DNA from 4 places in the Staphylococcus saccharolyticus genome. Region 4 is predicted to be linked to each of the others. Evidence: riboswitches for the same ligand, from Rfam matches in the RefSeq annotation. Region 4 holds a riboswitch; each other region holds the start of a gene.
The links. Region 4 has a riboswitch for S-adenosylmethionine ahead of DYE57_RS02810 (Na+/H+ antiporter NhaC family protein). Riboswitches for the same ligand answer to the same signal wherever they lie in the genome.

Region 1 (7,982 bases), 370 kb from region 4:
TATGGGAGGAGGAGGGATTGGTGCTGTATTAAGAGCTTTCGTTACAAATGTGTGCCAACGTCATTTTAATTCGTCTATACCAATTACTACACCAATCGTAAATATATTAGGTAGTTTTTCAATTGGTTTAACGATGGGAACTGCAATTTCAAATCATTGGCTGTCCCCTCTCTTTATAACAGGTGTACTTGGCGGTTTAACAACATTTTCTACTCTCTCATCTGAATTAGTAAAAATGTTAACGCCTAAATTTAGAATTTTACATTTTATAGGATACTCAATTTTGCAATTTATTATCGGTTTTATCGCTTGTTATATTGGTTTTCATATTTAAAAAGTAATAATCAAAACTCACCGAAATCACTTATATATATTTAAAATTTAAATATATGTATTAAAGCCACGGTAAGAAAAATTTTGTTAGTCACTCATAAAGCTAGAGTTTTAGTCTAACTTTTGGTGTGCCTATCAGTTTTACCTACCAGGGCTTTTTACTCATTTATTTTTCATTAAATTCCAATGGATGAGGGCCTATTCTTTTATCTTTATTGATCGATTCTTTCCATCTGTTCTTTGGTCAATTCAAAATTAAAGACATTTAGATTATCTTCAATACGACTAGGAGTTACAGACTTAGGAATAACCACTACATTATGTTGTATATTCCATCTGATAATTACCTGAGCTGGTGACTGTCCTATTTCTTTAGCTATTTCATTAACTGTATCATCTTTAAGAATCTCACCATTCATTAGTGGAGACCATGATTCCATAACGATACTTTGTGCCTCTAAGTATTTACGTAATTCGTTTTGAGTCAAATATGGACGAAACTCAACTTGATTAATGACTGGTTTTATTGAAACTTGAGCGAGTAACGCTTCAAAATGTTCAGGAGTAAAGTTACTTACACCAATATTTTTTACTTTATTTTGTTTATATAAATCTTCCATAGCTTGCCAAGTATCAATCATCACAGCTTCATTTGTACCAGGCCAATGCATAAGATATAAATCTAAATAATCTAATCCTAATCGTTGAATAGAATTTTCATAAGCATCTTCAACATTATTACGTTCATAATCTTCAAGCCATAACTTTGAAATGATAAATAACTCTTCTCGTTTTAAACCTGTAGATTCTAATGCCTCTTTGATGCCTTGACCAACCATCTCCTCATTCCCATAGACCTTCGCAGTGTCTATACCTTCTGTATCCATTCTCAATCGCATGTTTAACTGCATTTTTACATTCATCACTATTTTCATCTCATTCACTCCTTAAATACTTCAAACTGATAGTCATGTGTTTTCTTATTCAATACCCCTTTTTTAATAAAATAAAAACTCTCAAACATTAACGTATTAGAAAATGTTTGAGAGTATATAGTATTGATAATTACAAATATCTTTATGATTTAATTCTATTTTTAATTGAATGACTCAATCTTGTCCATAATATGTTGTAAATCATCAACATTATATTGAATACGACCATGGAATACAAACTTATTAAAGAATTCATCTAATTGTTCTGATCCTACTAATACTTTAACATTTGATGATTGCGCATAATGAGATATTGTAACATCACCTTCATTTTTAGGATTAAAATATAAAATGGAAGTTGGCGTATATTTGGTATTTAATTCATTTTGTAAATCACCAGCAAGTTGCTCAATACACTTAATCTTTTCAGAATAATTCACAAATGTTAAAGATTGTTGATCATCATTTTGATCTAGCACTAATGTTTGAGGTGTTGATTCATCTAAATCAAGTGTCTGGAAAACTTGAGACATAGTTGGTAATTCTTTGAATTGAGTAGCGCTTATTCCACTATAAACGTGACCTTTTAGTAATTGAGAATCGATAATATATAGACCCGTTCTTGTTAGCACAAGATGGCTCACACGTTCTATATTATTGAATTCATTACTTGGCAAGAAAATATTGGCCATGATGTACATATCTTCTGGACGAATTCTTTTTTCTTTAACAAGTCTTTCACGAATTCCAATTAATCTCATATCAGTGACATATTCACTTTGATTTTTTGAGAAAAGTTTTAACGCATCTATTTCGCGATTTTTTGTACTAACTGTCGCTTCATAATCCTCTTTTTGTTTCGTGACAGCCTTTTTGTTTTCTACTCTTTCTTTTTCCAAGGCTTCCTCGTGGGATTCTTTCATATGTTGCTCTTTTTCTTTATAATATGCTTCTGTTCGTACTTTAACTTTTTTCTTACTACTATGTGCAAATAAAAAAAGTATAAAGAATAAAATAGCTACAATAATCGCAACAATTAAGCCTATAACTATTGGTGAAGATAAACTCATCACAACAACTCTCCTTTAACCATTTCAATAACTTTTATTATAATAGAAAAATTACTGTTTTTCGACATTTAAACTAATTTTCTTTATACCCTAATAATAAAAGCTATTTTGATTCGACAGCATCTTGAAGTAAATTCACTTTATCTAGTTTCTCCCATGGTAGTAAAACATCTGTACGTCCAAAATGACCATATGCAGCGGTTTGTTTATAAATAGGATGTTTTAAATCTAACATTTTAATGATACCTGCAGGTCTTAAATCAAAATGATCTCTTACTGCCTCAACTAATTGAGCTTCTGAAACCTTTCCAGTACCAAATGTATCAATAGATATTGAAACAGGTTCGGCTACACCAATCGCATACGCAAGCTGAACTTCACATTGATTAGCTAATTCTGCAGCAACAATATTTTTAGCGACATATCTTGCTGCATATGCTGCTGAACGATCGACTTTAGTAGGATCTTTTCCACTGAAACAACCACCACCGTGTCGAGCATAACCACCATAAGTATCTACAATAATTTTACGCCCTGTTAAACCAGCATCGCCTTGTGGTCCTCCGATAACAAAACGTCCAGTAGGATTAATAAAGAATTTTGTATGTTCATCTAATAAGTTTTCATCAACAGTTGGATAAATGACTTGTTCTTTAATGTCTTTCTCTATTTGTTCTAATTCTACGTCCTCAGCATGTTGTGTAGAAACAACAATTGTATCAACACGTTTAGGTTGGTCATCTTTATCATATTCAACAGTTACTTGTACTTTACCATCTGGACGAAGATAATCTAAAATTTCATCCTTACGTACATCTGATAAACGTTTTGCTAATTGATGAGATAAATAAATTGGTAAAGGCATATAGGTGTCAGTTTCATTCGTTGCATATCCAAACATTAACCCTTGATCACCTGCACCTGTAGCTTCTATCTCTTCTTCAGAAATATCATTACGATATTCAAGCGCTTTATCCACACCTTGTGCAATATCTGGAGATTGTTCATCAATAGCAGTAAGTACAGCCATCGTTTGGAAATCATAACCAAATTTAGCTCTTGTGTACCCTATATTTTTGATTGTTTCTCTAACAACCTTTGGTATGTCTACATATGTTGAAGTTGAAATCTCTCCAGAAATAAGTGCCATTCCAGTTGTTACCGTTGTTTCACAAGCCACTCGCGCGTTTGGATCATCTTTTAGAATTTCATCTAAAATAGCATCGGAAACTTGGTCAGCTATCTTATCTGGGTGACCTTCAGTTACTGATTCTGATGTAAATAATCGTTTATTATAAATCATGTTTTGCTCCTTTTAAAATTAATTACGAAAATTCTCTATAATATATGAGCTAAATAAAAGAGCCTTCTTCACTATAAAGATAGAGAGAAGGCTCTTAAACGTCCATTCGCTCTTATCGTTCAGACGCTATGTGTCTGCAAAACGGTTTGGCACCTTTCTTTACATAAAAGAGGTTGCTGGGTTTCATTGGGTCCATGTCCCTCCACCACTCAGGATAAGAGAATCCGTTAAAAATAATACTACCTAATTCAAAGGTTAATGTCAATTTTCGTTTACTCAGCTATTCATTTTTAAGGTGGATTAATCAAACTGTTGTTATACTATCTAAATGTAAAGGCTTACATTGCTACTATTGCTTGGAGGGATTGAGTATGTCAATGGACACATACACAGAAACAACCAAAATAAATCAATTATTAAAGAAATCATCAACTGTCAACAACACAACTATACAACAAGATTTTAAACAACAATGAAGGTCAACTTACGGAACTTGAAGCAATTAATGCTAATACAGGAAAATATACTGGACGTTCACCTAAAGATAAATTTATAGTTACAGAACCTTCATATAGAGATAATGTCGATTGGGGCGACATTAATCAACCTATAAATGAAGAAACATTCTTAAAACTCTACAACAAAGTTTTAGATTATTTGGATAACAAAGAAGAGTTATATGTCTTTAATGATTATGCAGGTAGTGATAAAGATACACGTTTAAAATTAACGGTTATTAACGAATTAGCATGGCATAATTTATTTGCTCATAATATGTTTATTCGACCTGATTCAATTGAAGAAGCTAAAACTATCAAACCTAACTTTACAATTGTTTCCGCACCTCATTTTAAAGCAGACCAGAAATAGATAGTACACATTCAGAAACTTTTGTCATCATCTCATTTAATATTAATCGGCGGAATTGAATATGCAGGAGAAATGAAAAAAGGAATTTTTTCAGTAATGAATTATCTTCTTCCAATGTAAGACATTATGAGTATGCATTGTTCAGCAAATGTCGGAGAAAAAGGCGATGTAGCACTATTCTTCGGTTTATCAGGAACTGGAAAAACTACCCTCTCAACCGATACTAACCGTAAACTCATTGGTGATGATGAACACGGTTGGAATAAAAAAGGTGTATTTAACCATTGAAGGTGGATGTTATGCCAAAGCTATTAATCTCTCTAAAGAAAAAGAGACTCAAATATATAATGCTATTGAATATGGTACAGTCTTAGAAAATACTGTCGTAAAAGATGATGGCACCGCAGATTTCGAAGATAATCAATTTACTGAAAATACAAGAGCAGCATATCCTATAAACCATATTGATAATATTGTCTTACCATCAAAAGCTGCTCATTCAAATACAATTATTTTCTTAACAGCTGATGCATTTGGTGTTATCCCTCCAATTTCAAAATTAACAAAAGATCAAGCAATGTATCATTTCTTAAGCGGATTTACGTCTAAACTTGTAGGTACTGAACGTGGAGTGACTGAACCCGAACCTTTATTCTCTACTTGTTTTGGTGCTCCATTTTTACTATTAAATCCTACAGTTTATGCAAATTTATTAGGTGATTTAATTGATAAACATGGTATCAATGTTTATTTTAGTTAACACAGGTTGGACTGATGGAAAATATGGTGTTGGGCGAAGAATTAGCTTGCATTACACACGTCAAATGATCAACCAAGCTATCTCAGGAAAACTCAAAGATATTGAATATAAAAAAGACAGTACATTCGACTTAAGTATACCTATAGAAATTGAAGATGTTCCGAAAACAATCCTAGATCCAGTGAATGCTTGGAGTGATGAAGATAAATATCGTGAACAAGCACAAAACTTAATCAATCGTTTTGAAGAAAACTTTAAAAAGTTTGGTTCAGAAGTAGAACATATTGCCAAGAAAGGCGCCTTTAATAAATAATTGATTCATTTGATCATTTTAAATTGGAAAGAGCCCAACCGAGTATCTCACTTTGTTGGACTTTACTACTTTTATATTACATTTTTATATTTATGGAAATGGCTTTATCTTTTGATTTTCTTCTATTATCTTCATCCATTCATGAATCTTACCTAAAGTTTCTTTCATAGCTTTTGGTCTAGGTACATGTCCTTCTTTAAGTTGATAGAACGTTTGATATTCAACGCTTTTGCGTTTTAACTTTCCCTCTAGATCATAAGCTTGGTGAATGCCTACTTGAACATCCTTTCCACCATGAATAATAAGTATAGGTGGACTGTCTTTATGAATATATCTAACTGCATCTCGTTGTTGATAGGCAGATTTATTCTTTTTGGGATGCCCAACCATACGACGCAACATTCCTCTCAAATCAACACGTTCTTCATACATTGAAAAAATGTCCGATACCCCACCCCATATTATATAACTATTGACAGGTAAGTCTTGAAAAGTAAGCAGTCCTTGAAAACCACCACGCGAAAAACCAACCATATGAATAAAAGCATATGGATATTGGTGGTGTAACAGTCGAATCAATTGAATGACATCATTTAAGTCTCCATGATAAAATTCATCCTTACCTTCACATCTGTTATTTCCTCTATAGTACGGACCTATGACTAAAGTATGTGCATCTGCAAATTGCATAAGTCTTGCTGCTCTATCCTTGCCAACTTGTCCTTTTCCACCGCGTAAATATACGACAATTCTTTTAACATCTTTTTTAAATTTTGGCATCATCATGAGCGCTTTAACTTTTAACGCATCAACTTGATAGGTAGCTTCTTCAAAATTATGTGTATGAGAGTCAATTGGCATCTTTTTAACTTTAATAAAATCCAAGTTCCCTCACCCTTTCCAAACAATGTAAGATTGCAGCGTCTTCAATTAAAAAACTCCGCTGTTCGTATGGAATATCATCAATTTTGACATAAAGACATGGACCATTTGTTTCATAATAGCTAGATGAATTTTCAATGTGACTTACTTCTATAAAGAAAACATCTTTTAAAAATAGTGATTTATCCTTCGTTTTGATTTGATATTGCGCAATATAGTGTGTCTTTTTTGGAATAGCACCTGTTTCCTCATGTAGTTCTCTTAAAATTGCATCTATACTTTTTTCATTCTTTTCGACTTTACCACCAGGAAGTTCTATACCTCGATGTTTATGTTTCGTAAACAATAATTTGTCATTAAATACTGGAACTGCAAGAACGTGATTACCGTTCGGTATGTCGACATCATCCTTATAATTAAGCACAACTTCTCTCCCATCTTTATCACAAAAGTTCACGTTCCTCACTTCCCCTCATCCTGTGTTAAAATGTAATTATTAAATTCTTCGTAGGAGGTTTAAATGCGATATTGAAAAAGATATTTCTATCATTGGTAGTGTTTTATCAACGTTATATATCACCACTCACACCACCTACATGTCGTTTTTACCCTACATGCTCTGAATATATAAGAGAAGCAATAGAATACCACGGCGCATTTAAGGGACTCTACCTTGGTATACGTCGTATTCTTAAATGTCATCCATTTCATAAAGGTGGATTTGATCCAGTACCATTAAAAAAAGATAAACATTCTACTGCTAAACATAAACACTAAAGTCTTTTAAGTTTTGACTGATTCACTTGAGGGGGATTGAAGTAAATCAATCCCTCTTTTAAAATACCAGAATCATTCACAATATCTTCATAAAAGTAGTAGCCTTGAGGCGTTACATCACCTGGACAATCTCCTTCTTTGGCAAGCATCGCAGTAAAATATCTACTTAAACCAAATTCATACATACCACCTACTACAAATTGAATTCCTCGTTTCTTTAATATTTCGATGATTTCTAACATTTTATCAATTCCACCAAGTCTAAAGGGTTTTAATACAACGACTTCGATAGGATATTCATTAATGATTGATAAAATATTTCTAATTGAAGATGCTTTTTCATCAATAGCAATAGCTGGGTAATTTGTTAAATCAATTAAATCTAATTCTGTCATTAATTTAAATGGTTCTTCAATGTAAATAATATCTCCTGTATTTAACTGCTTAATCTTTGAAAAATTATCAATAGAAAGTGATTCATTCGCATCAATAGCGATGTGATTATTTAGATTAAGAGCACGAATAACATTTAAATTATGATTTAAATTAGGAGACCATTTGAGTTTAACACGTTTAGGTTTAGTCTTTTTTAACGTATCTAGTTGCATTGGCGTTAATCCATTAACAGTCGCTCCATATTCAACCTCAAATGAAAATAATTGATGGTACATTTGGTATATAGCCATGACTACAGTTGCTCTTGTGGCTGGTGTTGGCTCTAATTGCTTTAGAAAAGGTA
Region 2 (7,982 bases), 610 kb from region 4:
GAAGAAAGGAAGGCGAAAAGAAATAAAGTGAGTGAAGAAATCGCTCAAAAAAAACGTAACAAAGAAAATGCTGATGATGTTATTGCAGAAATGCGTAACTTAGGTGACGAAATTAAAGACATCGATACTCAACTTAATGACGTTGATAATAAAATAAGAGACATTTTAATTCGTATCCCTAACTTAATTAATGATGACGTACCTCAAGGTGCTTCTGATGAAGAAAATGTTGAATTAAAAAAATGGGGCACCCCTCGTGAATTTGACTTCGAACCAAAAGCACACTGGAATTTAGTTGAAGAATTAAAAATGGCAGACTTTGAACGTGCTGCGAAAATATCAGGTGCTCGTTTCGTATACCTTACTAAAGATGGTGCATTATTAGAACGTGCCTTAATGAACTACATGTTAACTAAACATACAACGCAACATGGTTACACTGAAATGATGACACCTCAATTAGTTAATGCTGATACAATGTTTGGTACAGGCCAATTACCTAAATTCGAAGAAGATTTATTTAAAGTTGAAAAAGAAGGTCTATACACGATTCCAACTGCTGAAGTACCTTTAACAAACTTCTACAGAGATGAAATTATTCAACCAGGTGTACTTCCAGAATTATTTACAGCTCAAACTGCATGTTTCCGTAGTGAAGCAGGATCAGCTGGTAGAGATACAAGAGGATTAATTCGTTTACACCAATTTGATAAAGTTGAAATGGTTCGTATTGTAGAGCCTGAAGATTCTTGGAATGCTTTAGAAGAAATGACACAAAATGCTGAAGCTATCTTAGAAGAGTTAGGCTTACCTTATCGTCGTGTAATCTTATGTACTCGTGACATTGGTTTCAGTGCTAGTAAAACATATGACTTAGAAGTTTGGTTACCAAGTTACAATGATTATAAAGAAATTAGTTCTTGTTCAAACTGTACTGATTTCCAAGCACGTCGTGCAAATATTCGCTTCAAACGTGATACTTCTTCTAAACTGGAATTAGTACATACATTAAATGGTAGTGGTTTAGCTGTTGGTCGTACATTCGCAGCTATCGTTGAAAACTATCAAAACGAGGATGGCACAATCACAATTCCTGAAGCATTAGTACCATTCATGGGTGGTAAAACTAAAATTGAAAAACCAATTAAATAATGTGATTTAAATACACAAGTGAGTAGATTGGAATCTTTAAGATTCTTGTCTACTCTTTTTATTTAGAGGAATAGATCTTATCAAACAATAAGTTATACCACCTATTTAAGTTTAGAAAAGTTATTAGAATTTGAGACATGTTAGTTTTTGTAAAAGAAAGTCTAGAGTAATTCTTGAAATTCTGTATGTTTTAAAACGTTGTTAGGAAAGAAATATAATTGAGATGTTTGTCTAACCGAATACAAACGGTAGTCTAAAACAAATGTATAATCTTAATAGTTACAACACGACAGTATTTATTTTTTAGCCATGTGACAATTTGAGTCTATTAAAATGTCTAGGTGTTGGAAATACTTTTTTTAATTATAAGCGTGATTGCTATGATGCTACTTTTTAGAATAGTACTGCCTTCATAATGTAGCATTATAATATTTACAATGATAAATGCATGTTTAAGTATATTGAAAGTAAAAAAGGAGATATATTAAGAAATCAATGTTTGATTTCATTATAGCTCCCTTTTTAAGCAATGATATTTAAAAATCTATTTTACATATACTAATGTTAATTTGATGCATATGCAGAAAGTGGATAATGATCTGAATAGTCGTTATATTTGTAAGTTTTACCCCAAGATTTTACTGACCATTCTGGTGACTTCACTTTGTGTGTATAATTATGCCATGAGCTTGGTTGCGCATGGTCTCGATCTAATAAAATATAATCTAAATGTTGAGGATCTAATTTAGGATAATTATATTTTGCAATACTGTTGCTTCGTGTATCCCAACTATATTCGTTACCTTCAAATTGTGTAGGTAATGAAATATTCAAGTTATCAGGCATTTGCTTGAACTCATCTGACCCTTTAATAACATTTAAATCACCGCCGATATATACAGGTTCATTTTTAGGAATATTTTTATCTTTAATAAATTGTTTAATTTCATTCATTTGACTCTGTCTAATAGTTTGATCTTTTCCTTTAAGACATGTTGGATCTTCAGCTTGAAGGTGAGTACCGATAATATGTTGATATTTACCATTTTTATTAATTTTAATGTACGCAAAGCCTTTATTACTTAGCTTGTCAGCGCCACAACCATTTTTGTAAATATGTTGTTCTTGTTCAACAATTGGCCATTTACTTACAATACCAACACCACCGCTTACTTTTTTAATTTTTCTATAAGAACCAGATGTTTTTTGCCAACCTTCTGTGCCTTTACCAACAATAGGTGTTTGATAAGGATATTGTGATTGTAAGTTTGTTAAAAGTCGATTTGATGCTTTTTTATCAAATAATTCATTAAAAATTACGACATCTTGACCTTGTATATAATCAGCTTTTGAAATTAAATCAGCGCGCTGAGATTGTCCCCAATTGGGATATATTGCTGTAGGTAAGAAATAAACGTTATGTGTAGTAATTTTAAGGCTGTTTTCAGGACTGCGTTCACTTGCATATGTAACTGTCAAAAATACTAAGAATAAACTACTTAATATGCATAAAGTAGTTAAGATACATTTACGTTGCCAATTCAATTTTATTACACCTCATTTCATTTGATGGTGTGATTATATCAAACAAAATTAAGTTGTTTTTGAAAATTACTATATCTAAATAAAATTTTAATAATAAATTAAAAATTTAAGGATGATTTTTTAAAATTGAATGTATTCAATAGAAAGTGTCATTTTTATATTGATTCAAAATTTTATATTTAAAAATTTTTTAGTTTAACAGGATAGGGGATATGAAAAACGAAATTGACTTTAAATATTCAGAAGGAAGTCTAAAAAAAGAAACAAAATTCTGAAATCTTAAAATGATCATTATAATGGCTTTTTATACATCTGCTTGTCTGACCTCACACATACCGATTTATAATAATATTGAATGTCATTATGAAATATATTAGACTAACTTTATTATTTTACAAGGGAGAATGGGGCTGATGAAATGACTCACCTTACTTTTAAACAAGGTGTGAGGGAGTGTATTCCTACATTATTTGGATATGCAGGCGTAGGATTATCCTTTGGAATTGTTGCAGCCTCACAAAAGTTCAGCCTTCTAGAAATTATGTTACTATGTCTCATTATTTACGCAGGTGCAGCTCAATTTATCGTTTGTACGTTAATGATGGCAGGTACACCTACATCAGCAATCGTGCTTACGACACTTATCGTTAACTCTCGAATGTTTCTACTAAGTATGACCTTAGCGCCTAATTATAAAAAGTATGGATTCTGGAATAGGGTAGGGCTTGGGACATTATTAACAGATGAAACTTTTGGAGTAGCAATAATGCCATACGTTAAAGGCGAAAAGATTAATGATCGATGGCTTCATGGATTAAATATTACTGCCTACCTATTTTGGACTGTTTCTTGTGTGGCTGGTGCACTTTTCGGCAAATATATTACAAATCCAGATGCCCTTGGTCTCGACTTTGCCATCACTGCAATGTTTATTTTCTTAGGTATATCTCAATTTGAAACAATTAAAAAATCTAGGTTTCGAATATACACTGTATTAATTGTATGCGTTATTGTAATGATGCTTCTTTTAAGTTTAGTCATGCACTCATATGTCGCAATATTAATAGCCGCAACAGTAGCTGCAACATTAGGGGTGGTGATGGAAAGATGATGACTGATTTACATACATTGATACTCATCATTTTATGTGGAATTGTGACGTTACTCGTTCAAATTATTCCATTTGTCATGATATCTAAAGTAAACTTGCCAGCAACCGTAATTAAGTGGCTTTCTTATATTCCTATCACGCTATTTACCGCGCTTATCATTGATGGGGTAATTCAACAATATAATCATACATTTGGATACACGCTTAATTTGTCATATGTTATTGCAATCATACATACCAACTGTAATTCTCGCCATTTTTACACGCAGTCTCACTGTGACAATAATCAGAGGTATCACTATAATCGCTTGTTTACGTTTAGTCTTTTAACCTTTGAAAATAACAGCAAATCATTGAAGTTGTAGAAAAAGTTAGTTAATATTAAAATAATTAGAAAATTTAGACTATTCAAGCCAGAAACTAATATCTACATCACTATAAAACTAAATTGATGAAATCTTATTTTGAGAAGCTGAGGGAACTGGCCCAGGGATGGTTCAGCAACTGACTAATGATGATAGCACGGTGCTACAACCAACGAGTAACTCGAATGATAATTACTAGATTGCTTCTTACTTATTCATCTGAGTAGGAAGCTTTATTAGTAAGAGGGGGTAGTGATAATGATGACCAATTATAAAGTACATACGTTAGAATTAGGTGCATTTACAACTGAATCAGGTGAAATCATCAACAATTTAAAACTACGTTATGTGCATGTAGGATACACAGGTCAACCTCTAGTAGTTGTTTGTCATGCGTTAACCGGCAATCATTTAACATATGGAACAGATAATCATCATGGTTGGTGGTGTGAAATTATTGATGGTGGCTACATTCCATGTCATGACTATCAATTTCTGACTTTTAATGTCATAGGAAGTCCATTTGGATCGAGTTCCAAAAAGATTGATCCTAAATTTCCAGAGCAACTAACTTTACGCGATAACGTTAAAGCAATAAAGAAAGGCATTCAAGCACTTGGCTATAGAAAGATTAATATTCTTATAGGAGGAAGTCTTGGAGGTATGCAAGTCATGGAAATGCTATATAATAATAAATTTCAAGTCGATAAAGCTATTATCCTTGCTGCCACAGATAAAATGTCATCTTATAGTCGAGCTTTTAATGAAATAGCACGCCAAGCTATTCACCTTGGTGGGAAAGAAGGTTTGAGTATCGCTCGTCAACTTGGCTTCTTAACGTATCGCTCCTCTAAAAGCTATGATCAAAGTTTTACACCTGATGAGGTTGTAAGTTATCAGCAACATCAAGGTAATAAATTTAAAGAATACTTCGATTTAAATTGTTATTTAACACTACTAGACGTCTTAGATAGTCACAATATTGATCGAGGAAGAGATGATGTAGATAAAGTCTTTCAATTTTTAGAAACCAAGGTGTTAACAATGTGCTTTATTGATGATTTACTCTATCCAGATGATCAAGTGAGAGCTGTCGGTGAAAGATTTAAATATCATCGTCATTTCTTTGTGCCTGACAATGTCGGACACGATGGTTTTTTACTTAACTTTAATGATTGGGCACCTAATTTGTATCATTTCTTAAATTTGAAGCAATTCCGACGAAAATAATTAAGGAGGAACACAGTTGCAAAGCGAGTGCTACTAGTTTATTGCTATGCATTAAAAGTAGCACTTTATTGTTAAATTTTGTTAAAGAGGTTAAAATAGAAATCATAGTCAAAAAGTATGGGAGTGGCGTGTGTGTTTTCAAAAATACAACCTAAAGCAACTATTTTAGCAATTATTTCATTAGTGATAGTCGCTTTAGTAACACATGTATTACCTGTTCTCGGCTTAATTTTATGTTTAATTGCAACGATTCCAGGAGTAGTAATTTGGAACTGTTCTATACAATCATTTGGAATTAGTGCATTAGTAACAGTTATTTTAACAACGTTATTAGGTAATACATTTGTCTTAAGTACGATGGTTTTACTATTAATTTTAAGTGCAATCACCGGACAATTACTTAAGGAAAAAGCATCAAAAGAAAGAATTTTATATGTTTCAACGACATCACTAAGTTTAATTTCACTTATTGGATGGATGTTATTACAAACATTCGAAAAAATTCCGAAAGCAGCCGTATTAATTAAGCCATTCAAAGATGAAATACATGATGTCATTTTATCTAGTGGATTAGATTCAAACTATAGACAGATTCTTGAGGAAAGTTTCCGACAAATGACGGTCCAACTCCCTAGTTATCTAATTATAGTCATTTTCCTTTTTATCTTAATTAATCTGATTATTACATTTCCAATCTTACGAAAATTTAAAGTAGCAACACCTATATTTAAACCTTTATTCGCATGGCAAATGAGCCGTACTTTATTATGGGTTTATCTTATAGTTCTTATATGTGTGATGTTTGCAAATGAACCAAGTATATTTCAAAGCATCGTTTTAAACTTTGAAGTTGTGTTATCATTAGTGATGTACATCCAAGGTTTAAGCGTCATTCATTTCTTTGGGAAAGCCAAAAAATGGCCAAGCTTCTTAACGATTATGTTAATGGTAGTGGGAACGCTCATTTCACCAGCAACTCATATCGTTGGTTTACTTGGAGTTATTGATTTATGTATTAATTTAAAACGAATGATAAAAAAATGATTATTAAATAGTGATTAGAGGTGGAAGAATGAACCGTCAATCCACTAAAAAAGCTTTGCTCATACCATTTATATTATTGGTACTCACTGCCATTGCGTTAGTCATCGTGTGGTTAATTTTTAACCAAATCGTCGCAGGTATTGCATCGGCAATTCTCCTCGTAATGATTATCGTTAGTGGCGTGTTAATGAGACAAGCGTTTCTCAAAATGGATAATTATGTGGATGATTTAAGTGGTCATATCTCGACAAGTAGTAATAAAGCAATCAAGCACTTGCCAATCGGGATGATAGTGTTAGATGAAGATAATCATATTGAGTGGATGAACCAGTTCGTGTCAGAACATATTGAAACAAATGTGATTTCTGAAAATGTTAATGAAGTCTTCCCTAACATATTAAAACAATTAGAGAAAGTTCAAGAAGTAGAAATAGAAAATAACAACTATTATTATCACGTTCGTTATTCAGAACATGAACATTGTTTATACTTCTTCGATATAACTGAAACTGTACATACTTATGAGTTGTATGAAGATTCTAAACCAATCATCGCAACGTTATTCTTAGATAACTACGATGAAATCACGCAAAATATGAACGATACACAACGTTCAGAAATTAATTCAATGGTGACACGTGTCATCAGTCGCTGGGCTCAAGAGTATAACATTTATTTCAAGCGTTATAATTCTGATCAGTTTGTCGCATATCTCAATCAAAAGATTTTAGAGGAACTTGAAGACTCTAACTTCGATATTTTAAGTCAATTAAGAGAGAAAAGTGTGGGTTATCGTGCACAATTAACACTAAGTATTGGTGTGGGTGAAGGTACTGAGAACCTTATTGATCTCGGTGATTTGTCACAATCTGGTTTAGACTTAGCGTTAGGTCGTGGTGGTGACCAAGTCGCAATTAAGAATATGAATGGTAACGTGAGATTCTATGGTGGTAAAACGGACCCTATGGAAAAGCGTACACGTGTACGTGCCCGTGTTATTTCTCATGCTTTGAAAGATATTCTTACTGAAGGCGACAAAGTCATTATTATGGGACATCAACGACCTGATTTGGATGCTGTTGGTGCAGCAATTGGGGTATCACGCTTTGCATCAATGAACAACCTAGAAGCCTTTATCGTTCTTAATGATTCTGATATCGATCCAACATTACGTCGAGTAATGGATGAAATTGATAAGAAACCTGAATTAAAAGAACGTTTCGTTACATCTGATGAGGCTTGGGATATGATGACATCTAAGACAACGGTTGTTGTCGTCGATACACATAAACCTGAAATGGTCTTAGATGAAAATGTTTTAAATAAAGCAAACCGTAAAGTGGTTATCGATCATCACAGACGTGGTGAAAGCTTTATTTCCAACCCATTATTGGTTTATATGGAACCATATGCAAGCTCAACTGCTGAGCTCGTAACAGAATTATTAGAATATCAACCAACTGAACAAAGACTCACGCGTTTAGAATCTACAGTGATGTATGCAGGTATTATAGTAGATACTAGAAACTTCACAT
Region 3 (7,982 bases), 1.2 Mb from region 4:
CATATAAAATAAAGATAATATAATAGGAATTGAGGGATAAGATGTCTCATGTAGATATAGCAGCAACGATTGCACCTGAAGTAGAAATAAGTCAAATATTACTAGATGATTTGAATCGATATAAGGATTCAATTGACATAATAGAACTAAGAATTGACCAATGGTTTAAATTTAATATGGAAAGATTTAACTTTGTAATAAAACAATTAAAGACTTTTAATTTTAAAATATTAGTTACATACCGAACAGCTTCTCAAGGTGGCAAAGGAGATTTAGAAGAGAAGGACTATTTAGATATAATAAATCAGATAATACAAAATCATCAATTTGATATGTTAGATATTGAATGGAGTCAGTCGATGAATCTAGAATTATATGCTAATGTAATTCAACAAGCTCAACGTCAAGGTATAGAAATTGTGTTATCACATCACAATTTTAAAGAAACACCCTCATTAGAAGATTTAAAATTTATATATTTTAAAATGCAAAAATTACAACCTAGTTATTTAAAACTAGCAGTTATGCCTCAATGCAAAGAGGATGTATTACACTTACTAGAGGCTATGAGCGTAACAGTGGATACTACGCCATATAAAGTTGTAGGGATAGCGATGTCTAATTTAGGAATAGTAAGTCGAATTGCACAAGGTGTGTTTGGAGGTTCTATTTCTTATGGATGCTTGGACCAACCTAAAGCACCTGGTCAAATTCATGTTCAACAATTAGAACAACTGATATCAGTGTATCATGCTTAAGCCAAAAATTTGAAATTCATAAGAACGTCAATTATAATTGATAATTGTTATCAACGTACATGAAGGGAGCGAATTAAAGTGGAATTACAAGAAGCGATATCTAGTCGTCGAAGTATCAAGAAGTTTAAACATGAAATGGCCATTGACGATAAGGCATTGTATGATGCTATTGAAAAAGCTACAGACGCTCCAAATCATGGGATGAGAGAACCATGGCGTGTGGTTCATATTGCAAAAGATAAACTCGGTGATTTTAGTCAAGATATAACAAGATTTGCATTTCCAGATAGTCCAGAGAAGCGTGAGGATCATTACAATGCAGTAACAAATTTAGGTGGAATGTTATTACTCATTTTAAAAGATGATCCAAGACAACGACAAAGTTGTGAAAATTATTTCGCATTCGGGGCATTTACTCAAAATTTAATGTTGCTTTTATATGAAGCAGGTATAGGCACATGTTGGAAATCACCACAGTATATTTTTGAACCCAAAGTACGTAAAGCTTTAGGTGTTAAAGATAATGAGATTCTAGCAGGTTTTTTGTACTTAACAGATTTAGAAGTTGTGCCTACAAAAGCTCAACGTAAAAATAAAAATCTAATTACTGAGTTTGAATAACACTTCCATGATTAAGAGTGATTATAATCAACAAGCTTCCCCTCTATCATTTGCACTATAAGGTGGAAGCTTATTTTATTTCAAAGTCAAATTCTCATCTAAAAATGATTCAACTTGGTCAGGTGTTTTAGCATTTGCTGAGTGAAGATGTGCCAATTTTTTACTATTTTTAAATATTAGAATACTAGGGATACCCATTACATTGTTTTTAGTTGTGGTCTCTTCAAGTTCATCACGATCCACAACATACCAATTATAATTATTAAATTTCTCTACAATCGGAGTAATCCACATATCCATTGCTTTACAATCTGGACACCAATCAGCTTCAAATTTCACGATGACAGGTTCTTGACTATTAAGAATAGAATCAAACTCTTCAGTTTTATGAATATTTTGCATAGTTTTATGCTCCTTTTCTAAGATTTAGTAAATTTATTATAACTAATGTTATCTTTTTAATAAAAATATTAGCCTAAAAACTAAAGCGTTCTATCTAAGAACATGGTATATTTGAGTTAATATAGAGAAGGAGGTAATATAACGAATGATCAAATTTTATCAATATTCAAATTGTACGACTTGTAAGAAAGCCGCTAAATTTTTAGATGAATATGGTGTGAGTTATGAACCAATTGATATTGTTCAACACACACCAACTAAAAAAGAATTTGAAGAAATCATCGACAAAACAGATGTAGAAATTAGCAAATTGTTTAATACACATGGTGCGAAGTATCGTGAATTAAAATTAAAAGATAAGCTTAAAAATATGTCAGATGATGAAAAATTAGAATTATTAGCATCTGACGGAATGTTGGTAAAACGTCCATTAGTTATCTCTGGAGATGATATCACTTTAGGTTTTAAAGAGGACGATTATAAACAGCATTGGTTGTAATTTTATTGCTTTGTCTTAAAAAGTGAACATTAATAGTAAATTATTAGTGAAAATGATGTTTTATAAACTTAAACACGAATTTTAATTAACATTATCTTTTAGATAATAGTTGAATGAATAATTTCAGTGTGGCATCATTAAATTGTAATTAAATAATTAGGAGGGGATTCTCGTGGCAGTACCGAGCGAATTTAAGTATTCTAAAGAACATGAATGGGTTAAAGTTGAAGATAACGTAGCAACTATTGGTATTACGGAACATGCTCAGAATGAATTAGGTGATATCGTATTTGTTGAGTTACCTGAAACAGATGATGAATTAAATGAAGGTGACACTTTCGGTAGTGTTGAATCAGTTAAAACTGTGTCAGAGTTATATGCACCAATTTCAGGTAAAATCATCGAAGTGAATGAAGAGTTAGAAGATAGTCCTGAATTTGTTAATGAATCACCATATGAAAAAGCATGGATGGTTAAAATAGAAATAAACGATGAAAGTCAATTACAAGAATTATTATCAGCGGATCAATACTCAGAAATGATTGGTGAATAGTACGTTTAAACTCCTCGATTATACAAAATCAAGGAGTTTTTTTACAAGGGTTGTAAGTTAAAACTGTTGAAGTAATCATCTCAGGATTATAGCAGAACATTAAATGAGTTCTTTTAAATAAACAACAATAGTAAAAGTATATCAATTACATATGAAACTAAAATTTAAATCATTACTAGCAGAGTATTGATTGATATTAATGGTTAAAAATTGTAGTGAATTGTGGAACGCTTGAGCTAAGCTCATGCATCAGTGACACTAGCAATTAAAAATTGCAGTGTCACTTAATGTTTAGTTTTTTGGGATTCTGTGAATTATGTAAGTGACAGTTCTATCGACGCTTAGAAGGTGGATTGACATGACTATTGTAAATAAAGTAATCATTGTTGAAGGTAAATCGGATAAGAAAAGAGTACAACAAGTTATCGCTGAACCCGTTAGTATTATTTGTACCCATGGCACAATGAGTATAGATAAGATTGACAATATGATAGAATCACTTTATGGTAAACAAGTTTATGTTCTTGCAGATTCTGATGACGAAGGAGAGAAAATTAGAAAATGGTTTAAAAGATATTTAAGCGAAAGCGAACACATATATGTTGATAAAACATATTGCGAAGTAGCAAAATGTCCAAAAAATTATTTAGCTAATGTTCTGAATAGATATGGTTTTACTGTTCGTAAAGAGAAGAATCTTATGCCTAATTTAAACACTGAAAGGTTAATTTTAGTTAATGAATAGATCTAAAGATCTTAAAGATATAACAGAAAATTTCAACAAAGATAAATATCTCATTTTTGGTTACACACCTATGTGTGGTACATGTAAAATGTCTGAAAAGATGTTAGACATTGCTAATGAAATTGTACGCTTACCTGTAATAAAAGTTAATCTTAATTTTCATCCTGAATGGAGTAAAGAAAAAGAAATAATGTCAGTACCCGTTTTGTTAGTTATCAATAGGGATACAGAGCTGAAGAGAATTTATGCATTTCAATCAGTACCTTATTTGTTAGAAAATTTAAAATAATTATTGACGAAACTTTAGCACGGTGGTAGGATTAAAACAAATTAAATGATGCGTAAACTCTTATCAAGAGAGGTGGAGGGATGTGCCCTATGAAGCCCGGCAACCGTCTGATATAGAAATGGTGCCAATTCACATAAAGTTTAACTTTAAACTTTAGAAGATGAGAGAAAGAATATATGACTAATGCTTTCTCAAATTTTCTAAAGATTGAGAAAGCATTTTTTTAATTTTATTTAAGCAACATTAAGGAGGCTATTAACGTGATTGAGTTAAATCAAATTGTTAAACGATATCACACGAAGAACAAAGATGTTCTCGCTGTTGATCACATTGATTTAAATATTGAATCAGGCTCAATTTTTGGCGTTATTGGTTTCTCTGGTGCTGGTAAGAGCACGCTAATTAGAATGTTTAACAATTTAGAAACTCCAAAATCTGGAGATATCATTATAGATGGAGACAATATTAGTCAATTATCTAAGTCAGAGTTACGTAGAAAACGTCAAAAAGTAAGTATGATTTTCCAACATTTCAACTTATTATGGTCTAGAAATGTAATGAAAAACATTACGTTCCCACTAGAGATTGCAGGTGTACCTAGTGGGACTGCTAAACAAAAAGCACTTGAGTTAATAGAACTTGTAGGTCTTAAAGGGCGTGAAAATGCTTATCCTTCTGAATTGTCAGGTGGACAAAAGCAACGTGTCGGAATAGCTAGGGCTTTAACGAACAACCCGGATGTTCTATTATGTGATGAAGCTACGAGTGCATTAGATCCACAGACTACAGATGAAATTCTTGATTTATTGCTAAAGGTTAGAGAACAACAAAATCTTACTATCGTTTTAATCACACATGAAATGCATGTGATTAGGCGAATTTGTGATGAAGTAGCTGTAATGGAGAGTGGTAAAGTCATTGAACAAGGTAAAGTTAGTAAGGTATTTGAAAATCCTCAACATGAAGTGACTCAACGATTTGTTAAAGATGATTTAAATGATAATTTTGAGGAATCATTAGACGAATTAGAACCATTAGGTAAAGATGCTTACATAGTAAGATTAAACTTTACTGGCAATAATGTGACACAACCTATCATTTCATATATAACAAAAATGCATCATATTGACTTTAACATCCTTGAAGCTGATACTAAGAATACTAAAAATGGCTCGTTAGGTTTTTTAGTGATTCATATTCCACACATTAATATAGAGTGTTTTAATCAATTTAAAAATGATTTACATGACCAACACGTGAATGTGGAGGTGTTGAGACATGGGTAAATCATATAGCGAAATATTTCATGAAATGTTTATAATGCCTAACGTTCAATGGCCTGAGGTGTGGCAAGCTATATTAGAAACACTTTATATGACTGTTGTTTCTACATTTTTCGCCTTTATTTTTGGATTGATTTTAGGAGTATTACTCTTTTTATCGGCTAAGAGTGATTCTGTAGCTGCGAAGGTCTTTTATACAATTGTTTCATTTATAGTCAATTTATTTAGAGCGATTCCTTTTATTATTTTAATCTTATTACTTATACCATTTACGAGTGCTATTAGGAACAATAAGCGGACCTACTGGAGCACTACCAGCTCTTATCATAGGTGCTGCGCCATTTTATGCTAGATTGGTTGAGATTGCATTTAAAGAAATAGATAAAGGCGTGATTGAAGCTGCATGGTCAATAGGAGCCAACACTTGGACAGTTGTAAGAAAAGTTTTACTCCCGGAAGCTATGCCAGCGTTAGTTTCTGGTATTACGGTTACTGCCATTGCATTAGTCGGTTCAACAGCTATTGCAGGCGTTATAGGTGCTGGTGGGTTAGGCAACTTAGCATATCTAACAGGATTTACACGAAACCAAAACGACGTCATCTTAGTTTCTACGGTATTCACCTTGATTATTGTATTTATAATTCAATTCCTTGGGGATTGGATTACAAATAAAATTGATAAACGATAAAGAAAAGGGGACCATGCTTTATGAAAAAATTATTTGGAATTATTTTAGTCTTAGCATTAACAGTTGCATTAGCTGCTTGTGGTGGTGGCGACAAGAACAAAACGATAACAGTAGGTGCATCACCAGCGCCTCACGCTGAAATTTTTGAAAAAGCTAAGCCTTTACTAGAGAAAAAAGGATATGATTTAAAAATTAAAACAATTAACGATTACACTATACCAAATAAATTGTTAGATAAAGGTGAAATCGATGCTAACTTCTTCCAACATACACCATATTTAGACACTGAGAGTAAAGAAAAGGCTTATAAAATTGAATCTGCAGGAAATGTAGAATTAGAACCGATGTCAGTTTATTCTAAAAAGTATAAAAGCCTAAAACATTTGCCAAAAGGTGACACAGTATATGTATCAAATAACCCTGCTGAACAAGGACGTTTCTTAAAATTCTTCGTAGACGAAGGCTTAATTAAACTAAAAAAGGGCGTTAAAATTGAAGATGCAAAATTCAGTGACATTACCGAAAACAAAAAAGATATTAAATTTGATAATAAACAATCAGCAGAATATTTACCGAAAATTTATCAAAACCAAGATGCTGATGCAGTTATCATTAATTCTAACTATGCAATTGATCAAAAACTAAGTCCTAAGAAAGACTCAATTGCATTAGAATCACCTAAAGGTAATCCTTATGCTAACTTAATTGCAGTTCAAAAAGGACATAAAGATGACAAAAAAATCAAGGTTTTAATGGAAGTTCTACAATCTAAAGACATTCAAGACTACATTAAAGATAAATATGATGGTGCAGTTATACCAGCTAAATAATTTATAGAAACCAGTAATATTACTTATGCTAAAGCCCGTAAAATGAATGATAGTAATCATCATTAGTACGGGCTATTTAAATTTTAAAATTATAATTTCACAATAGATTTTGAAGCATTTTTATTATTTTGTTAGTGTGCCTCTATATAGAATGCCTACACCCATTCCATTGTACTTATTTTGGTAGTCAAATTTTAATATTTCAATATACGGATGATCTTTCAAAAATCGATTTACTTTTTTATTGAGACCATTTTCAGTCATAGCTTTAAAATTAATAAATGCATAATTTAACTTTATTATAATATTGGTGTGGATGAATAAAAATAAAAGATAGGCATATTTTTAGTTATATATAAATTATTTTCTATAGGAATGTTTAATAACAAATATGCGGGGTATTTAAAGACTAAGTTAAGAATTAAGGAGGAATTACATTGGCTGAAGATAAATTTGAACAAGCTAAAGGTAATATTAAAGAAACTGTAGGGAATGCTACTGATAATAAAGATTTAGAAAAAGAAGGTAAAGGTGACAAAGCATCTGGTAAAGCTAAAGAAGCAGTAGATAACGTTAAAGAAAAAGCTAACGATGTTATTGATAAATTTAAAGGTAATAAAGGCGACTAATTTTCATGCTTTGAACAATATAAGCTCTCACGTACAAAATCGTACTTGAGGGCTTAATTTATGTGGTTTAAATTGATTTATTTTCATTACGATCGGTAATCTTACCAAGTATATAACTGACTATAAAACCAATTATTAGTGTAAGGGATATGATATTAACCATTGAAAGGCATTGGTGGGAATTCCAGGGAAAATTGCATATAGCTCCAATAACAAAACCAATAATTAATGCCAAAGTCATAATGGTATGATGTTGCAAGAAATATTTAATTAAGCGACTAGAAATCATGAATCCTGTAAGAATGCCTAAACCAATGATGAAAATAATTGGTAATGCTTTGAAATTAAGTTGAACAAGCTCGGAAAGTGCAAACATAATGGTACCGTATGCCCCAAAAACTAATAACATAAATGATCCTGATATACTTGGCAATAACATTGCACTTGAAGCACATATTCCAGCTAAATAATATTTAATAATAAGACCGAAAGATAAAGATAGTGTCTCACCAGAATGTTTATCTCTATGATTGAGCAATGTAAAAATTACAATAATGGCAATACCAATAAAGACCATTAAATAATATTTCAACTCAAAAGTTTGTTTGAAATTAGAAATATTTAATAGATATGGAATAATTCCAATAATATGACCCGTAAAGAAAAACATAGTAGGTATATTGT
Region 4 (7,982 bases):
CATTTATAGTTTTAACTTATAAATAATTAGTTTATTTATATTTGTTACCTATACCATTGACTATTATACTCTAGTTGTAAGAGTTTTTCATTTTTAAAATTATGAATTAATTGAATTATTTAAATATTTTAGTTTTTTACTTAATCCATTTTATACTTTTAAAAAGATAGAGGATAATAATTATATAATGATTGTCTTTAATAATCAATAAAATATATACTATAAACTTTTTTATATTTAACAATTACGTTTAAATAACATACGTTTTAGCATAAAAAGTTTAAAAGCATTTATAGTATAATTCTTTCCTCTAGAGATGGAGAGATTTAAATGAGAGAAATTCATGCGAAAAAAGGGTTGGATATTGAGTGTAAAGGTTGGGAACAAGAAGCGGTATTAAGGATGTTATATAATAACTTAGATCCAGAAGTTGCTGAACATCCTGAAGGATTAGTTGTTTATGGAGGAATAGGAAAAGCTGTTCGTAATTGGAAAGCGTTTGAAGCTATTGAGAATACTTTAAGAGATTTAGAAGCTAATGAAACGATGTTAGTTCAATCCGGTAAATCTGTTGCGGTTTTTAAAACACATGAAGAAGCACCGCGTGTGTTAATTTCAAATTCAGTATTAGTACCAGAATGGGCAAATTGGGATCATTTTAATGAATTGGATAAAAAAGGGCCATTATGTATGGTCAGATGACAGCGGGAAGTTGGATTTATATTGGTTCTCAAGGTATTGTAGAAGGCACTTATGAAACTTTTGCAGAACTTGCGAATCAAGAATACGACAGCGATTTAACTGGCACGATCACGTTAACAGCAGGACTTGACGGTATGGGTGGTGCACAACCTCTTGCAATTACCATGAATAATGGAGTTGCTATTTGTGTAGATGTAGATGAAAGTAGAGTAGACAAGCGTGTGGAAACTAATTATTGTGATGTGAAATCTACAGTTTTAGATGAAACATTAAAGAAGGCACAAGAGGTGAAAGATAAAGGGAAATCATTATCTATTGGCTTAGTTGGTAATGCTGTTGATATACATCAAGCCATTTTAAATAAAGGATTTAAAATCGATATTATTACTGACCAGACAAGCGCACATGATCCATTGAACGGTTATGTTCCACAAGGATATACCGTCGAAGAAGCAAGAGAATTACGTAAAGATAATCCTAAAAAATATGTAGAGCAAGCTGAGGCTTCTATGGCTAAGCACGTTGAGTTAATGTTAAAATTCCAAAAAAATGGTGCCGTTGCTTTTGACTATGGTAATAATATACGTCAAGTTGTTTATAATAATGGTATTAAAAATGCATTTGATTTTCCTGGATTTGTTCCAGCATACATTTGACCGTTGTTCTGTGAAGGAAAAGGGCCATTCCGTTTTGCTGCATTAAGTGGTGATCCAAAAGATATTGAACGTGCCGATGAAGAAATGAAAAAGTTGTTCCCATATAATGAAAAATTATTAAGATGGCTAGATTTGGCTGAAGAAAAAATCTCTTATCAAGGCTTGCCATCAAGAATTGCTTGGTTAGGCTATGGTGAGCGAGTGAAAATGGGGTTAGCGTTAAACAAACTTGTACATGATGGTGAATATCAGCTCCTATAGTCATTGGACGAGATCATTTAGACTCTGGTTCAGTAGCTAGTCCAAATCGAGAAACTGAGGGAATGAAAGATGGAAGTGATGCTGTTGGTGATTGGGAAGTACTTAATGTATTAATTAATACAGCAGCTGGCGGATCATGGATTTCTTTCCATCATGGTGGTGGTGTAGGTATGGGATATTCACTACATGCCGGTATGGTTATCGTGGCAGATGGCTCAGAACGTGCAGAAAGAAGATTGGAAAGTGTATTAACTACTGATCCGGGTATGGGAGTAGTAAGACATGTTGATGCAGGGTATGATAAGGCTATTGAAACTGCTAAAGAGAAAGGCATAAAAATTCCAATGATTAATGAAGCGGGGGATCAATAATGAATGATTTAATTATCCAAAATATTCAAGAATTAATTTTACCTCAACCAATAGATAAACCACTTAAAGGTCATGAGCTAGACAAGCTTAAGGTTATCGAAAATGGAACTGTTGTAATCAAAGATGGTAAAATTTTTTATTCTGGACCTCATTCGGATGATTATGAAGCAAAAGAAATGATTGATGCTACAGGCAAAGTTGTTTCCCCAGCACTTATTGATGCACATACACATCTCATATTTGGAGGTTCTCGCGAGCATGAAATGTCATTAAAAAGGCAAGGTAAGTCTTATCTTGAGATTCTTGAAGCTGGAGGCGGTATTCTCTCAACAGTTAAAGCAACACGTGAAATAAGTGAAGACGAGTTATTTAAAAAAGCTGAACATGATTTGCTAACGATGGTTCAACATGGTGTTCTTACAATTGAAAGTAAAAGTGGCTACGGTTTAGATAAAGACAATGAACTTAAACAATTACGTGTATCTCATCGTCTAGCGGATAAGTGTGATTTGGATATGAAACATCCGTTTTTAGTATTTCATACAGTTCCAAAAGAAGCAAAATCAAATGAAGCATTTTCAGAAGATATGATTAATCTGCTTCCAGAGGTTAAGAAGTATGCAGATTTTGCAGATATATTCAGTGAAACAGACGTCTTTTCAATTGAAGAATCCAAACGGTATATGGAAAAAGCCAAAGAAGCAGGATTTAAAGTAAAAATACATGCCGATGAAATCGATCCTTTAGGTGGATTAGAGTTAGCCATAGATGAAAATGCAATCTCAGCTAATCACCTTGTAGCTTCTAGTGAAGAGGGTAAAGCAAGATTGAAAAACAGTGATACTGTGGCTGTTTTACTTCCTGCAACAACATTTTATTTAGATAAAAATGATTATGCTGATGCACGAGTAATGTTAAATAATGGCGGAGCAATTGCGATTGCAACCGACTATAATCCGGGAAGTAGTGTAATAAATAATCTACAATTAGCTATGGCAATTGCTGCATTAAAACTAAAACTGTCTCCAAATGAAGTTTGGAATGCTGTAACGGTTAATGCGGCTAAAGCTATTGATTCAGATGCTGGTACAATTAATGAGGGTGATAAAGCTAATCTTGTGATATGGGATTTACTAAATCATGAGTATATCCTATACCATTTTGGTATTAATCATGCTCAAAAAGTAATTAAAGAGGGTAAAGTTATTGTAGATAATGAATTTAATATAGATTAAGATAAATTATTTCGCCTATTATTACTAATTAATCTTACTCATGTATATAAATGTACTAGTTACTATGACAATCTTTGATAGTAGGTTACTAATGAAGGAGAGGGACATCGTACGTGATGACTTGCTCTTTTCTGTTTCGAAAATAAATGTATAAATCTTAGAACGCATTAAAAATTCAGAATTTTTTTGATATTAATGTTAAAATTGACTTATTAGAGATAATGATATGTTTCATTAAACAATAATGAAGCAATGCGTTTATAGTTTAGAATATTTTAGTAGGAAGGGGTTGAGTCAGCGATGACTAACTATTCAACATATATCAATTGGCGACGTCAATTTCATCGATTCCCTGAACTTTCAGATCAAGAATATAAAGCCACTAAGACTTTAAAACAAATTTTAAAAAGTTATCTAGATTTGCCTTTAAATACTGGTTTAGTTGCTGAAATTGGGGATGGAGAAGATATGGTAGCTGTAAGAACAGATATCGATGCTTTACCTAATAGAAGAACAAGTACATCATGAATTTACTTCAACAAATCAAGGTGTCATGCATGTGGCCATGATATTCATATAGCAAGTATATTAGCTGTTGTTACTAAATTAAAAGAAATAGAGAGTCAGTTAACTGGACGTGTACGTTTAATATTTCAAGCTGCTGAAGAATTGGGACACGGAGCGTTTAAAATTACTGATGCAGGTGTGCTTAAAGGTGCTAAAGCAGTGCTTGGCTTTCATAATTATCCCACTTTAAATGTTGGAGAATTTGCTATTAAATCAGGTGTGACCACTTCTTCAGTCGGTCGTTTTCAATTTCAAATTCGAGGGAAGGGTGCACATGCTGCTAAACCTGAGCAATGGAACGATCCGGTAGTCGTAGTTGGTCAACTTATTAATAGTTTACAAACAATTATAAGCTGAAATTTATCAGCATTTGATAATGTAGTCGTAACAATTAGTGAGATTTCTTGTGGCAATACTTGGAATGTTATAGCTGACAAAGCTTACATTCAAGGTACTGTTCGGTCGTATAGTGAAAAAATATTGATGATGGATTAAGTCAAGCGTTTAATGTTGATATTTATTTCTCATATTCTAGGCTTCCTGGAGCTGTAGTAAATGATAAATATTTTACTAAACTAGCAATAGAGGTCGCTAAAGAGGTGGAATATCATGTATCAATACTTGATGAACCACTTACTATTGGAGAAGATTTTTCAGGTTATACACGAGAATATCCTGGAGTATTCGCTTTCATAGGTTCCAATAGTAAATATGATTTACATCATCCTAAATATCATCCAGATGTGCGTATTTTGGAAAAAGCCCCCCAATATTTCGTACAACTCGTTCAACGTTTATTGACTTGAATTTTTAAGTTGGAGTGATTTCATATTTCTTATAATTTCCTATGATTAAATGTGCATGATAACTGGGTATATAATAAGCATTAAATTAATTAGGAGATGATTTGAAATGTCAGCTCAAGATCCTCGCAATAAATTTAAAACAGATAATTATGAAAAACAAGAACAAGAAGTTCCAGGTATACAAGCTAAGATGTCACCACAACCCGATTGTGGTGAAGACTCTTATCATGGTCACCATCGATTAGATGGCTTTAAAATACTAGTTACTGGTGGCGATTCAGCGATTGGTCGTGCAGCAGCGATTGCCTATGCTAAAGAAGGTGCAGATGTAGCGATTAATTATTTACCAAGTGAACAACAAGATGCAGATGATGTAAAACAAGTCATTGAAAGTGTTGGACAAAAAGCTATATTAATTCCTGGTGATATTAGAGATGAACAATTTAACTATGACATGGTTCAAGAGGCTTATCAGCAATTAGGTGGTTTAGACAATATAACGTTGGTTGCGGGTCATCAACTTTATCAAAATGAATTATCAGAGTTCAAAACCCAAGATTTTACTGAAACTTTCGAAACAAATGTTTATCCAGTGTTTTGGACAGTTCAAAAAGCACTAGAGTATTTACAACCAGGAGGTTCTATTACGACTACATCTTCTGTTCAAGGCTATAATCCTAATCCAATTCTTCATGATTATGCTGCAACAAAAGCTGCAATTATATCACTAACGAAAAGTTTTTCAGCAGAATTTGGTCCTAAAGGTATTCGTGTTAATTGTATTGCACCAGGTCCGTTTTGGTCTCCATTACAAATCGTTGGTGGGCAACCACAAAGTGCTATACCTACTTTTGGGCAAAACACACCATTAGGACGTGCAGGTCAACCTGTTGAATGTGCAGGAACTTATGTACTTTTAGCTTCTGATGATGCAAGTTATATTACTGGTCAAGTATATGGTGTGACTGGTGGAACTCAAATAGATTAACTTAACTATAGTTGTATGATTAGTATCAACTTTTCGGTGTGAAAGTACACGGAACGTGATAAACATTTTACAAACGTATACAGTTTAATATGAGATTTGTTTGTATAGTAAGGGCCTGGGACATAAACCAATGTCCTAGGCTTTCTTAACGTATAGGCAGTCGATGACAGAATTGAAAATGCGATTGTCCTTAGTTTTTTAATATTAGTTTCCTCTTACAAGAGACAATAATGGTTACAATGTGGATGTTTTATTTTTAATAATAATTGATTGTAGTGATGGATAATGAAAAAGATTAAAGCTGAAACACTCTCAGACATGCAAAATTATAAATTACTTAGTTATTTTTGGAGTTGCATTAGCGATATTTATCATTGCATCTATAAGTGTAGCTATTTTTGAAAATTATTTTACTACTTTAGAAAACATGTAAACTATTATTAAAATATTAAGTGTTGACGTTATTACAAATATCTTGTAACGTTAAACATAATTCAATAACTTATCAAGAGAAGTGGAGGGACTGGCCCAAAGAAGCTTCGGCAACATTGTATCATGTGCCAATTCCAGTAACCGTGAAGGTTAGAAGATAAGGTTAAACACGATGTTAACTGAGGCTGGGGCATGAATAGGTGTCTCAGCATTTGTTAATTAAACACTGTGGTTATTTTAAGTGTCTCAATCACTTTTATTTTGGAAAGTAGGTTAAATAATGGAGAAAATAAAGAAAGGCAATGCATGGGCATTACTACCATTACTTTTATTTGTAATACTATTTCTTGGTGTAGGCATCGTTACTGGAGATTTTACTAATATGCCTTTAAATGTTGCTATTACAATAACTGTTATAGTTGCCTTATTGATGAATAGAAAAGAATCATTCGCTAAAAAGGTTGAAGTTTTTACTAAAGGTGCCGGACATTCAAATATAATACTAATGATGCTCATTTTTATCTTAGCAGGTGCTTTTTCTACTACTGTAGAAAAAATGGGTGGTGTGTCTTCAACTGTTAATCTAGGACTATCCCTTATTCCACAAAACTTAATCATTGTTGGTTTATTTGTGACATGTATGTTTGTTTCGATATCAATGGGGACATCGGTAGGTACTGTAGCGGCCATCGCGCCAGTTGGATTTGGTTTTGCACAAGCAACAGACGTTCCTACAGCATTAGCGATGGCAACAGTTGTTGGGGGAGCAATGTTTGGTGATAATTTATCTATGATTTCTGATACAACTATTGCAGCTGTGAGAACGCAAAAAACTAAAATGGGTGATAAGTTTAGAGTCAACTTTAAAATTGTCTTCCCAGGAGCGATTTTAACCATTTTAATATTATTCTTCTTAACGAATGGGATTTCAATCGACCGTTCTAAACATTATGACTTTAATCTAATTAAAGTGATTCCTTATTTGTTAGTACTTATTCTTGCACTCATAGGCATTAATGTCATTATTGTGCTCATTGGTGGTACAGCACTAGCGGGTATCATTGGTTTAATTGATGGTTCATTTGATTGGAAAGGATTATTAAGCGCCATTTCGAAAGGAATTATAGGAATGGAAGATATTGCTATGATTGCTTTACTTATCGGTGGTTTAGTTGGAATTATCCAACATAATGGTGGTATAGACTGGTTATTGCAATTTGTTCGTTCTAAAGTAAAGTCTAAGCGTGGTGCTGAACTAGGTATTGCTAGTTTAGTGAGCGCTGCAGATATATCGACGGCTAATAATACGATATCAATCATTATGGCGGGTCCTTTAGCTAAAAATATAGCTGATGAATATGATGTTGATCCTAGAAAGTCTGCAAGTATTCTTGATATTTTTGGTGGATGTTTTCAAGGGTTACTACCTTATAGTCCACAAGTAATATCGGCAGCAGGTGTAGCAGGGATTTCTCCATTTTTAATGCTTCCATATAGTATTTATCCAATTTTACTTGGGGTGTGCGGTTTAGTGGCGATTATTTTCAGAGTGCCACGTTTAAAAAATAGCTGACAAACTATATAGGATGAGATGTTTTTTGAATGTATCTTAACTTGAAGAGTCTGGACATCCATCAATGTCTCAGTTATTTTGATATATTGACAATCGCTAACTGAATTGAACTTATGATGATAGCAGGATTTTTAACTATGGTTCAGAGGCAAAGCAACGAGAATTTTATATAGAAATTCAACATACAGTGCACGTTGGGGTACGGAGATGGGACAACGAATTCAATAGTAATTCTATCCCACTCTTATTATTTGAAATATAATATTTAAATTAATTTTAAAGTGCACAAAGTTTGTGACATAGCATAAATACGTTAAAATAATATTAAGAGTGAAAGTAGGTGAAAAATAGTGGCAAAATATAATGTAGAAATCGATATCGAGCGACTGCT

Region 1: linked by a shared signal. The riboswitch ahead of metK (methionine adenosyltransferase) and the one ahead of DYE57_RS02810 (Na+/H+ antiporter NhaC family protein) in region 4 are both predicted to bind S-adenosylmethionine.
Region 2: linked by a shared signal. The riboswitch ahead of metX (homoserine O-acetyltransferase MetX) and the one ahead of DYE57_RS02810 (Na+/H+ antiporter NhaC family protein) in region 4 are both predicted to bind S-adenosylmethionine.
Region 3: linked by a shared signal. The riboswitch ahead of DYE57_RS09060 (methionine ABC transporter ATP-binding protein) and the one ahead of DYE57_RS02810 (Na+/H+ antiporter NhaC family protein) in region 4 are both predicted to bind S-adenosylmethionine.

The regions. Positions count from the first base shown of each region.
Region 1 covers NZ_UHDZ01000001.1:996,611-1,004,592, reverse strand. The annotation lists gene DYE57_RS04985 (fluoride efflux transporter FluC) at 1-334, shown strand, start outside; partial or broken gene DYE57_RS04980 (aldo/keto reductase) at 500-1,266, opposite strand; gene DYE57_RS04975 (hypothetical protein) at 1,430-2,338, opposite strand; gene metK (methionine adenosyltransferase) at 2,442-3,641, opposite strand; SAM riboswitch class I at 3,751-3,862, opposite strand; partial or broken gene DYE57_RS12815 (phosphoenolpyruvate carboxykinase (ATP)) at 4,074-4,799, shown strand; gene DYE57_RS12810 (phosphoenolpyruvate carboxykinase (ATP)) at 4,783-5,271, shown strand; gene DYE57_RS12805 (phosphoenolpyruvate carboxykinase (ATP)) at 5,255-5,584, shown strand; gene DYE57_RS04960 (alpha/beta hydrolase family protein) at 5,675-6,469, opposite strand; gene ytkD (RNA deprotection pyrophosphohydrolase) at 6,456-6,923, opposite strand; gene yidD (membrane protein insertion efficiency factor YidD) at 6,995-7,243, shown strand; gene menC (o-succinylbenzoate synthase) at 7,240-7,982, opposite strand, start outside.
Region 2 covers NZ_UHDZ01000001.1:12,445-20,426, forward strand. The annotation lists gene serS (serine--tRNA ligase) at 1-1,152, shown strand, start outside; gene sph (sphingomyelin phosphodiesterase) at 1,717-2,697, opposite strand; gene DYE57_RS00055 (AzlC family ABC transporter permease) at 3,116-3,808, shown strand; partial or broken gene DYE57_RS00060 (AzlD domain-containing protein) at 3,805-4,138, shown strand; SAM riboswitch class I at 4,265-4,368, shown strand; gene metX (homoserine O-acetyltransferase MetX) at 4,435-5,403, shown strand; gene DYE57_RS00070 (YybS family protein) at 5,521-6,447, shown strand; gene DYE57_RS00075 (DHH family phosphoesterase) at 6,476-7,982, shown strand, end outside.
Region 3 covers NZ_UHDZ01000001.1:1,854,761-1,862,742, reverse strand. The annotation lists gene aroD (type I 3-dehydroquinate dehydratase) at 42-758, shown strand; gene DYE57_RS09090 (nitroreductase family protein) at 837-1,379, shown strand; gene DYE57_RS09085 (thioredoxin family protein) at 1,455-1,781, opposite strand; gene DYE57_RS09080 (arsenate reductase family protein) at 1,927-2,280, shown strand; gene gcvH (glycine cleavage system protein GcvH) at 2,453-2,833, shown strand; gene DYE57_RS09070 (toprim domain-containing protein) at 3,192-3,578, shown strand; gene DYE57_RS09065 (thioredoxin family protein) at 3,571-3,867, shown strand; SAM riboswitch class I at 3,925-4,034, shown strand; gene DYE57_RS09060 (methionine ABC transporter ATP-binding protein) at 4,128-5,153, shown strand; partial or broken gene DYE57_RS09055 (methionine ABC transporter permease) at 5,146-5,839, shown strand; gene DYE57_RS09050 (MetQ/NlpA family ABC transporter substrate-binding protein) at 5,860-6,669, shown strand; gene DYE57_RS09045 (CsbD family protein) at 7,107-7,298, shown strand; partial or broken gene popT (polyprenyl-phosphate transporter PopT) at 7,366-7,982, opposite strand, start outside.
Region 4 covers NZ_UHDZ01000001.1:622,467-630,448, forward strand. The annotation lists partial or broken gene hutU (urocanate hydratase) at 331-1,990, shown strand; gene hutI (imidazolonepropionase) at 1,990-3,225, shown strand; partial or broken gene DYE57_RS02800 (amidohydrolase) at 3,526-4,598, shown strand; gene DYE57_RS02805 (SDR family oxidoreductase) at 4,705-5,586, shown strand; SAM riboswitch class I at 6,086-6,182, shown strand; gene DYE57_RS02810 (Na+/H+ antiporter NhaC family protein) at 6,299-7,591, shown strand; gene DYE57_RS02815 (SRPBCC family protein) at 7,942-7,982, shown strand, end outside.